One region of the Curtobacterium sp. LFS079 genome, then DNA from elsewhere that is predicted to be linked to it. Evidence: predicted binding sites of a transcription regulator. Region 1 holds the regulator's gene; each other region holds the start of a gene.

Region 1 (2,195 bases):
CGGCCGGAACCTCGGGAAGCGCCCGTTTGGCGGGAGCGGAAAGCGCTCCGGGGCCCCAGTTGTCGTAGGACACAGTGTCACACCACTTCGCTGTCGGGGATTGTTCCGGCTGCCGGAAGGCGCCGGCCGCGGGCGAAGCTTGTTCGCCGCGAGCGGTACCAATGCTAACAACGGTCCGGCACATACTAGACTTGTTAGCACTTGGGCATGTTGAGTGCTAAGACTTGCGGGATCCGCCAAGGCGGCGGCCGCGGGACAGATGTAAGAGAATCCAGGGGCGGGAAGGTCCGAGGGAGGCAGGCATGAGCGAGCCACGCAAGCTGGAAGTGCTGCGTGCCATCGTCGAAGACTACGTGCACTCGCGCGAACCCGTCGGCTCGAAGGCGTTGGTGGAACGGCACCATCTGGGCGTTTCCAGTGCCACCATCCGCAATGACATGGCCCTCCTCGAAGAAGAAGGCCTTATCGCGGCGCCGCACACCAGCGCCGGGCGCATTCCCACGGACAAGGGCTACCGGCTCTTCGTGGACCGCATTTCGGCGGTGAAGCCGCTTTCCGCGGCGGAGCGCCGGGCCATCCACTCGCTTCTGGAGGAATCCGGCGACGTCGAGGACATCCTGGAGCGCACGGTCCGGTTGCTTTCGCAGCTGACCAACCAGGTCGCCGTCGTCCAGTACCCGCATTCCAACCGGGCCAAACTGCGGCACATTGAGTTCGTGCTCCTGGCACCGCGGCAGGTGCTCGTGGTGCTGATCGCAGACAGCGGCAAGGTCGAACAAAGGGTCGTCGACGCCGGAATGGACGTGAGCGACGAAGACCTCACCCTGCTGCGCGGACGGTTCCTCGCCAGTATCGCCGGGGCGCCGCTGGCGCACCTGCCGCAGCTGCTGGCTCCCGTGGTCGCGCTCTGCCCGCCGTCACTGCAGGGTACGGCCGCCGTGCTGGCCCGCGGCCTGGACAAGCTGGCGGAAAGCAGCCGTGACGAACGGATGATGATGGCTGGCACCGCCAACCTCGCCCGGTCCAACGTCGACTTCCCGTTGAGCATCGGCCCGGTCCTGGAAGCATTGGAAGAGCAGGTGGTCATGCTCCGCCTGCTCTCCGAAATGGCCGAGGATCCGCGCGGCGTCACAGTCAGCATCGGCCGTGAAAACCCGTACGACGGATTGTCCGAAGCCTCCGTGGTCGCCACCGGGTACGGGCCGGGGTCCGCCGCGAAGATCGGGATCCTCGGGCCCACCCGTATGGACTATCCCAGCAGCATGGCCGCCGTCCGAGCGGTGGCACGTTACCTTTCGAGGATCCTCGGCAGCTGAGGCCAGCCGGATCCGTCGCAGCAAGAACAGCAGGACAACAAGGAAGAGATACAGATTTTGAGCAGCCACTACGACGTCCTGGGCGTCTCGCCGGAAGCTACCGGCGAGGAGATCAAGAAGGCTTACCGCAAGCTCGCGCGGAAACTGCACCCCGACGTCAACCCGGGGGAGGACGTCGCCGAGCAGTTCAAGGCCGTCACCCACGCCTATGAGGTCCTCTCCGACCCCCAGAAGCGCCGCGTCTATGACGCCACAGGCAACGAGAACGGTACGGACAACGGCTTCGGCGGCGGCTACGCAGGCCAGGGCTTCGCCTTCCAGGACATCTTCGACACCTTCTTCGGCGGTGGTGGCGGAATGCAGGGCCCGGCTTCACGCACCCGCCGCGGACAGGATGCGCTGATCAGCGTCCGTGTGGACCTCAAGGACGCCGTCTTCGGAGTGAACAAGAAGCTCGAGGTGGACACCGCCGTCGTCTGCCCCAGCTGCGACGGCTCCTGCTGCCAGCCGGGCACCCACCCGGAACGCTGCGACATCTGTGGCGGCAGCGGCCAGGTCCAGCGCGCAGTCCGCTCCATCCTCGGCCAGGTCATGACCGCCGCCCCCTGCGGTTCCTGCGAGGGTTTCGGCACCGTCATCAAGGACCCCTGCAACGAGTGCAACGGCCAGGGCCGCATCCGCAGCCGCCGTTCGCTGACCATCAAGGTGCCTGCCGGCGTCGGCACGGGCACCCGGATACAGCTTTCCGGCCAGGGTGAAGCCGGTCCCGCCGGCGGTCCGTCCGGCGACCTGTACGTCGAGATCCGCGTCAACGGCGATGCCACCTTCACCCGCGAGGGCGATGACCTGCACGCGACCCTCAGCGTGCCCATGACCGCG
Region 2 (2,195 bases), on a different contig from region 1:
GGCGAAGGGTTCTTCGCCCACGTGCTGCTTGGCACGCAGCACCGCGTGGCCGAGGCCCTTCGGGTCGCCCTGGCGGACGTAATGGATGTCGCCGAGGTTGGTGGCTGCCTGGATGGACTCCAGCTTGGCGATGTCCCCCTTGGCTGCCAGCGTGGCCTCCAGGGCCGGCACGCGGTCAAAGTGGTCCTCCAGGGCGCGCTTGTTGCGCCCTGTGATCATCAGGACGTCATTGAGGCCGACACTCACGGCTTCTTCCACGACATACTGGATGGCCGGTTTGTCTACGACCGGCAGCATTTCCTTTGGCATCGCCTTCGTTGCGGGCAGGAATCTTGTGCCGAGCCCGGCAACAGGAATAACGGCCTTGCGGACAGTGCAGTTATTGGAAGTCACTGCTCTAATCTAACGGAAGGTGTGACGCAATGGGCAAAAGCCTTTGCCGGAGGGTCCGCCATAATCGGCGTCAGGCAGCATGGTTTGTTCCCCGGGATCCAGGACAGGAAGTGGACAGCGTTGACTCTGAAGGATGAAATCCGTGCCGGGCACCGGGCACGCCGGAAGGCGCTGAGCGCCTCGCAGATCGAGATGGCCGGTAAGGGCATCGCCAGGCACGGGATGGCTTGGGCCACCGCCCTGTCCGCCGGGGCCTCGAAAACGTTCGCGGTCTACCTTGGCGTGGGCCAGGAGCCGCCCACCATGCCGTTGCTGGAGGCCCTGCATGAAGCCGGACATCGGGTGCTCCTGCCCGTTTGCGAGGACGACCGCCAACTGAGCTGGGTGGAATGGACCCCGCAGACTGCGTTTCACCGTTCCCGCTTCGCGCCGGTCGACGAGCCCGACGGCGAACGGCTGGACAGTTCGGTGGTCGCGGGAGCGGACGGGATCTTCCTTCCGGCGACTGCCGTGGACGGCAGCGGCAACCGGATCGGCCAAGGCGGCGGCTACTACGACCGCCTCCTTGAGCGGCTTGACGCCGCCGGACAGCGGCCCCCGGCCGTCGCCGTCGTCTACGCCGGGGAGATCCTGCCCGCGGGGACCATTCCGGTCGAGCCCTTCGACAAGCCGGTGGCCGGCGCCCTGACCCCCGATGGCGAAGTGCGGTTCGCGACCCCCTGAACCGCGCGTCCGCCCCGGGCCAGGCGGTGCCGGTGTTGTCCGCGCCACAAACGCTGGCGGTGCCGGCCGCCGTCGATGATAGAATTGGCACTCAGGCCCTGGGACTGCTAAGGAACCACAAGGTTCCCGATGCGGACAGGACCTGATGTTTGTCCCTGAGGAGGATCACCAGTGCCCACATACGCATACGCCTGCAAGGACTGCGGCCACGCCTTTGACATCGTCCAGGCTTTCTCGGACAGCTCGCTGACCGAATGCCCGGAGTGCCTGGGCGCCCTGCGCAAGAAGTTCAACAGCGTCGGTGTGGTTTTCAAGGGCTCGGGGTTCTACCGGACTGACTCCCGCGATTCCAAGGGCAGCACTGTTTCCGCTGCACCTTCCGCGCCTGCAGCCCCTGCTGCCTCCGCGGCGCCGGCACCCGCCGCTGCTGCCGCTGCCGGGTAGGCTGCTCCCCTCCCCTGTTCCTGTGGCGTCGTTCCTGGTGGCGTCCCGTGATATCCACATGAGGGTTTTGTCCACATAGCGTGAGCTGTGCGTTCTGCGGCCACGGCGTGACGGTTAGCGTGGCTGCATGCCAGCCAATCGAGCAACCAGGTCCCCGCACGGACGCGCCGGTCGACGCAACTCGAACCGCAGCAACCCACCCGGCTCCCGCGCCCCCCGCCGTTCACTTCCTGAACGGGCGGCAGCATGGCTGCTGCGCAACCGCCGCCTTGCCGTCGCCCTGCTTCTTTGCCTGGCGGCAGGGATCTCGGTCCATCAGCTGACTCCGCCTTCAGAACACAAAATCCAGGTCCTTGTCGCGGCCAGAGACCTTCCAGCCGGGCTCTCCCTCGGGAAAACCGATCTGGTTCCGCGGGCCGTCCCACCTGACATCGTCCCGGCCGGCGCCCTGACTGCCGTGCAGGATGTCGAAGGCCGGGCGCTCGCTGCTCCGCTCAGCAGCGGTCAGATCCCGACGGACGCCCAACTGCTGGGTCCCGGCCTTCTCACCGGCGCCGGAGCTGGGACAGCGGCCGTACCTGTCCGGCTGGCGGATCCTTCATCCATACAGCTTGTCTCTGCCGGGCAGCTGGTCA
Region 3 (2,195 bases), on a different contig from region 1:
GTCCTCGAGGACTGCTTCCTGGCGTTCTGCGTCGGTGACGAAGTACGGGGACAGGTAACCCTTGTCGAACTGCATGCCCTCGGTGAGGACCAGCTCGGTCTGGGTGGTGGAGGATTCCTCGATGGTGATGACGCCGTCCTTGCCGACCTTGCCGAAAGCTTCGGCAAGGAGCTCGCCGATCTCTTCGCTCTGGGCGGAGATGGCGGCGACGCTGGCAACCTGGGTGCCTTCGACTTCGCGGGCGTTCGCCAGCAGACGGGCGGCCACGGCCTCGACGGCGACCTCGATGCCGCGCTTGATCTCGCCAGGTGCGGCGCCGGCGGCTACGTTGCGCAGACCTTCCTTGACGAGTGCCTGTGCGAGCACGGTGGCGGTGGTGGTGCCATCACCTGCGACGTCGTTGGTCTTGGTGGCGACTTCCTTGGCCAGCTGTGCGCCAAGGTTTTCGTAGGGGTCGTCCAACTCGACTTCGCGGGCGATCGTGACGCCGTCGTTGGTGATGGTGGGGGCGCCCCACTTCTTGTCCAGCACGACGTTGCGGCCGCGCGGGCCAAGGGTCACCTTGACAGTGTTGGCGAGCTTGTCGATGCCGGCTTCGAGCGAGCGGCGGGCAGCGTCATTGAACGCAAGCTGCTTTGCCATGGTTGTGTCCTTTCAAGACGGAAAACCCGCACCGCGGGCGGCCGGAAATCCGGTCCGGCCTGCGGTGCGGGGTCCAGGGAATTACTTGACGACGATCGCGAGAACGTCGCGGGCGGACAGCACGAGGTACTCGGAGCCACCGGTCTTGACTTCGGTTCCGCCGTACTTGGAGTAGATGACGACGTCGCCGACTGCGACGTCGACCGGCACGCGGTTGCCGTTGTCATCGAAGCGGCCGGGGCCTACTGCGACAACTTCGCCTTCCTGCGGCTTTTCCTGGGCGGAGTCCGGGATGACCAGGCCGGAAGCGGTGGTCTGCTCGGCTTCGAGCGGGCGGACAACAATGCGATCCTCGAGAGGCTTAATGGAGACCGACACTCGGATCTCTCCTTTACGTGAGGTAGTACATGGACTATCAAACCAGGGGTGCCTTGGCGGACTTGCCGTCGTCGCGGTGCCGGCAAGTGCCTGCGGCATGATTAGCACCCTCCGAGGGAGAGTGCTAACTCAGACTCTATGCAAGCGTTAGCACTCGGTCAAGGTGAGTGCCAGCGTTTCGTCCACGGTGAACGGGGTGTAGCGGCGCGGCTACTCGTCGGCGAGGTCGTCGAAGTCCACGTCTTCGCCGTTGTCCCCGTCGTCTTCCTGCACGGAGCCCCGGTTCAGGTAGAGCACCACGCTGCCTGCCAGAGCCGCGACGGCGGAGAGCACCAGCACCACGAGCGCACCGATCCGGACGCCCGAGTAGCTTTCGCGGATGTCCCGGGCCTCGTCGGTGGCGTCCTGGACGCTCTTGCCGGTCATTGAGTAGGTGGCGGCGTTGAAGGAATCAAGGAAGAAGACAATGATCAGCAGGACGATGCAGACGACCGCGATGGCAGCGCCGGCGATCACGGCGGGACGGGCGTAAACGGCAAGGCGGGCAGGAATCCTGCTGCCCGGACGGGGAGTCGGTGTGGGGTCTTCGGACTGGCGGCTGATGCTGTCTTCCATGCAATCAACCCTAGCCGTCCGCCCGCACCGCCGCCCGCTCGCGGGAGAACCCGGGAGAGAAGCGCACAAAGACGGCAAGTAGGCTGGATGGCATGCCCCACAGCTCCAAGGCGCCGGACGCCGCGTCCCTCCAGGACCAGATTGCTCCTTTGCTGACCACGGAAGGCTGGGAGTTGCTCGCCTCGCTGGGTCCGTACCGCGAGAGCGAATCCCTGGCCTTGAACACGGGCCTCCGCAAGGCCGGGCACGCCCCCGAGCTGGTCTCCGCCGTCCTCACCCAGTCCCGCCTGCGGACCCGGGCTGAGGCCAAGTTCGGCGAGTTCGCCCGGCAGATGCTCTTCACGCAGGCCGGACTGGAGCAGGCCACACGCCTCACCGTGGCCGCCCGCCACGCCGAACGCTTCGCCGCCGCAGGCAGCTCCCATGTGGCGGACCTTGGCTGCGGACTCGGCGCCGATTCCATGGCCCTGGCGTCCCTGGACATCCCCGTCACGGCCGTTGAACTGGACGAAGCCACGGCAGCCTGCGCCACGATCAACCTGATGCCGTTCCCGCATGCC
Region 4 (2,195 bases), on a different contig from region 1:
TTCCGCATTGGCCTGGGCCGCGGACTGCTTGATAGCCGAGAGGCTCTGCGCGTCGGCGATCAGGGCGGCGGCTTCGGCCTCCTTTTCGGCAGCCTCGCGGTTCCGGGTGGCCTCGGCGATGCGGGCCTCCATCTTGACCATGGCGATGTGCGGCTTGGCGAGGTTCTGGATGTAGCCGGTGGGGTCCTGGAGGTCCTTGATCTGCAGGGAATCCACCACGAGGCCGAGTTTTTCCATCTCGACGCCGCTCGCGCTGCGGACCAGTGAGGCCAGCTTGTCGCGTTCCCGGATGATCTCCTCGACCGTCATGCTGCCGATGATCGAACGCAGGTGGCCTTCGAAGACGTTGTAGACCTGGCTTTCCATCTTGGGCTGCTGGCCGAGGAAGCGCCGGGCGGCGTTGGCGATGAACGGCGGGGCGTCACCGATCTTGTAGATCACGACGCCGTCGACGATCACCTGAATGCCCTGGGACGTCACGCACGAAACCTTAAGCTCGGTTTCATTCAGGGTCAGTGCGAGGGTCCTTACCGTCTGCAGGCCGGGGACCACCAGGGCGCCCTTGCCGGTGACGATCTTGAAGTCCATGCCGTCTGTGTTCTCAAGGGTTCCCCGTGTCAGGCCGGAGATGATGAGGGCCTCGTTCGGCTCGGCCACCTTCCACATCGCCTTGGTGATGCCCCAGATGACCCCGATGACGATCAGGATTCCGATGATTCCGAAGGCTAGCGGCAGGAAAGCTACAAGGTCTCCCATGACTGATCCTCTCAGCGTCAGTGAACCTGCACCGTGATGGACCCATCAGGACGTGCTTCCGGTTCTTAGGACAGTCTGTGCAAGCAGATGCGTGGAAGTCCAGTGATTTTCGCGCTGGACTCACAGGGCCTGCTATCCGGCGCCGCCGAAGCCGTCTCGCGCCTGCTTCAGGTCCTTCCGCAGGCCGTGGTTGTCCGCCCGCAATCCGCGGTTGTCTTCGGCCAGGCCGCGGTTGTCTTCGGCCAGGCCGCGGTTCGCGGCTTCCAATTCCAGCACCAGCTTCACTCCGGCGAGGTTCAGTCCCTCCTCCAGAAGAACCCCGATCCTGCGCAGCGTGACGAGGTTCGCTTCGCTGTAGCGCCGGGTGCCGCCGCCGGTCCTGTCCGGGGTGAGCAGGCCTTTGCGCTCATACAGCCGAAGGTTTTGCTGGCCGGTGCCCACGAGTTCGGCCGCGACGGAGATGGCATAGACCCCGAGCTCGTCCCGTCCGGCCAGCCCACGGGACGAGCCGCCGCCCGCCCCGGCGGCCGTGCCGCCGTCGTGCTCTGCCATCAAAACCTCCCAAAAATCCTCTTGCACCGCTCTTTTGCCAGTGCTATAAAAAATTTATACCAGCTGCCATAGATTTTGGTGGCTGGGACAGCAACAAATCAGCATCAAGATCTGAAGGAGTGAGAACAACATGCTGATGCGCACTGACCCGTTCCGCGAATTCGACAGGCTCGCCCAACAGGTTCTTGGCACAACAGCACGCCCCGCAGCCATGCCGATGGATGCATGGCAGGAGGGCGAGGAATTCATCGTTGCCCTTGACCTTCCGGGGGTCAGCCCGGAGTCCGTTGAGCTCGACGTCGAACGCAACGTCCTGACCGTCAAGGCCGAGCGGAAGCCGCCGACCGGCGAGGACACCGAGATGGTCGCCGCAGAGCGCCCGCAGGGCGTGTTCAGCAGGCAGCTCATCCTCGGCGACACCCTGGATACCGACGGCGTCAAGGCCAGCTACGACGCAGGCGTCCTGACGCTCCGCATCCCCGTCGCCGAAAAGGCCAAACCGCGGCGCATCGAGATCACGTCCCAGGGGCAACGCCAAGAGATCAACGCCTGACCCGCTCCTCCGCCATGCAGTCCAGCAGCCATGGCGGAGCGCCTGACCGGGAGCATCGGACCGACCGCATCGGAAGAAAGGGCGCAGGCTTCGCGCCACGCCACAGCGCTTGTTGCGCAGAGGAAAACGCGGCCCCCGACGGTGTCTCCCAACGGATGGCCCCCGGTCCAACCCCCGGGGGCCGTCCCCACTTCAACAGCACCCCGACCGGGAACCGAACTTGGGAAACAGCCACGCCGATTACTACGGGATCCTCAACGTGCCGGTTGCGGCCACCGCACGCGAGATCACCCGCGCCTACCGCGGTCTGCTGCGGAGGTTCCATCCGGACACC

What was found. Region 1 encodes HrcA, which represses chaperone genes, less so after heat shock. Its sites were predicted from a motif close to TTNGCACTCGNNNNNNNCGAGTGCNAA; they were not measured.
Region 2: ACNQPB_RS17225 (FmdB family zinc ribbon protein) is a predicted target of HrcA. The motif match lies at 1,201-1,227, and genes of this name have one in related genera.
Region 3: groES (co-chaperone GroES) is a predicted target of HrcA. The motif match lies at 1,168-1,194, and genes of this name have one in related genera.
Region 4: ACNQPB_RS12290 (Hsp20/alpha crystallin family protein) is a predicted target of HrcA. The motif match lies at 1,329-1,355, and genes of this name have one in related genera.

What each region holds. Positions count from the first base shown of each region.
Region 1 covers NZ_JBFPFO010000008.1:158,149-160,343, forward strand. The annotation lists gene ACNQPB_RS14420 (DUF3097 domain-containing protein) at 1-73, opposite strand, end outside; gene hrcA (heat-inducible transcriptional repressor HrcA) at 303-1,316, shown strand; gene dnaJ (molecular chaperone DnaJ) at 1,374-2,195, shown strand, end outside.
Region 2 covers NZ_JBFPFO010000013.1:47,165-49,359, reverse strand. The annotation lists gene galU (UTP--glucose-1-phosphate uridylyltransferase GalU) at 1-393, opposite strand, end outside; gene ACNQPB_RS17230 (5-formyltetrahydrofolate cyclo-ligase) at 514-1,116, shown strand; gene ACNQPB_RS17225 (FmdB family zinc ribbon protein) at 1,288-1,560, shown strand; gene cpaB (Flp pilus assembly protein CpaB) at 1,688-2,195, shown strand, end outside.
Region 3 covers NZ_JBFPFO010000013.1:22,142-24,336, reverse strand. The annotation lists gene groL (chaperonin GroEL) at 1-642, opposite strand, end outside; gene groES (co-chaperone GroES) at 724-1,020, opposite strand; gene ACNQPB_RS17130 (hypothetical protein) at 1,231-1,635, opposite strand; gene ACNQPB_RS17125 (THUMP-like domain-containing protein) at 1,728-2,195, shown strand, end outside.
Region 4 covers NZ_JBFPFO010000006.1:140,049-142,243, reverse strand. The annotation lists gene ACNQPB_RS12300 (flotillin family protein) at 1-756, opposite strand, end outside; gene ACNQPB_RS12295 (MerR family transcriptional regulator) at 889-1,308, opposite strand; gene ACNQPB_RS12290 (Hsp20/alpha crystallin family protein) at 1,439-1,861, shown strand; gene ACNQPB_RS12285 (J domain-containing protein) at 2,082-2,195, shown strand, end outside.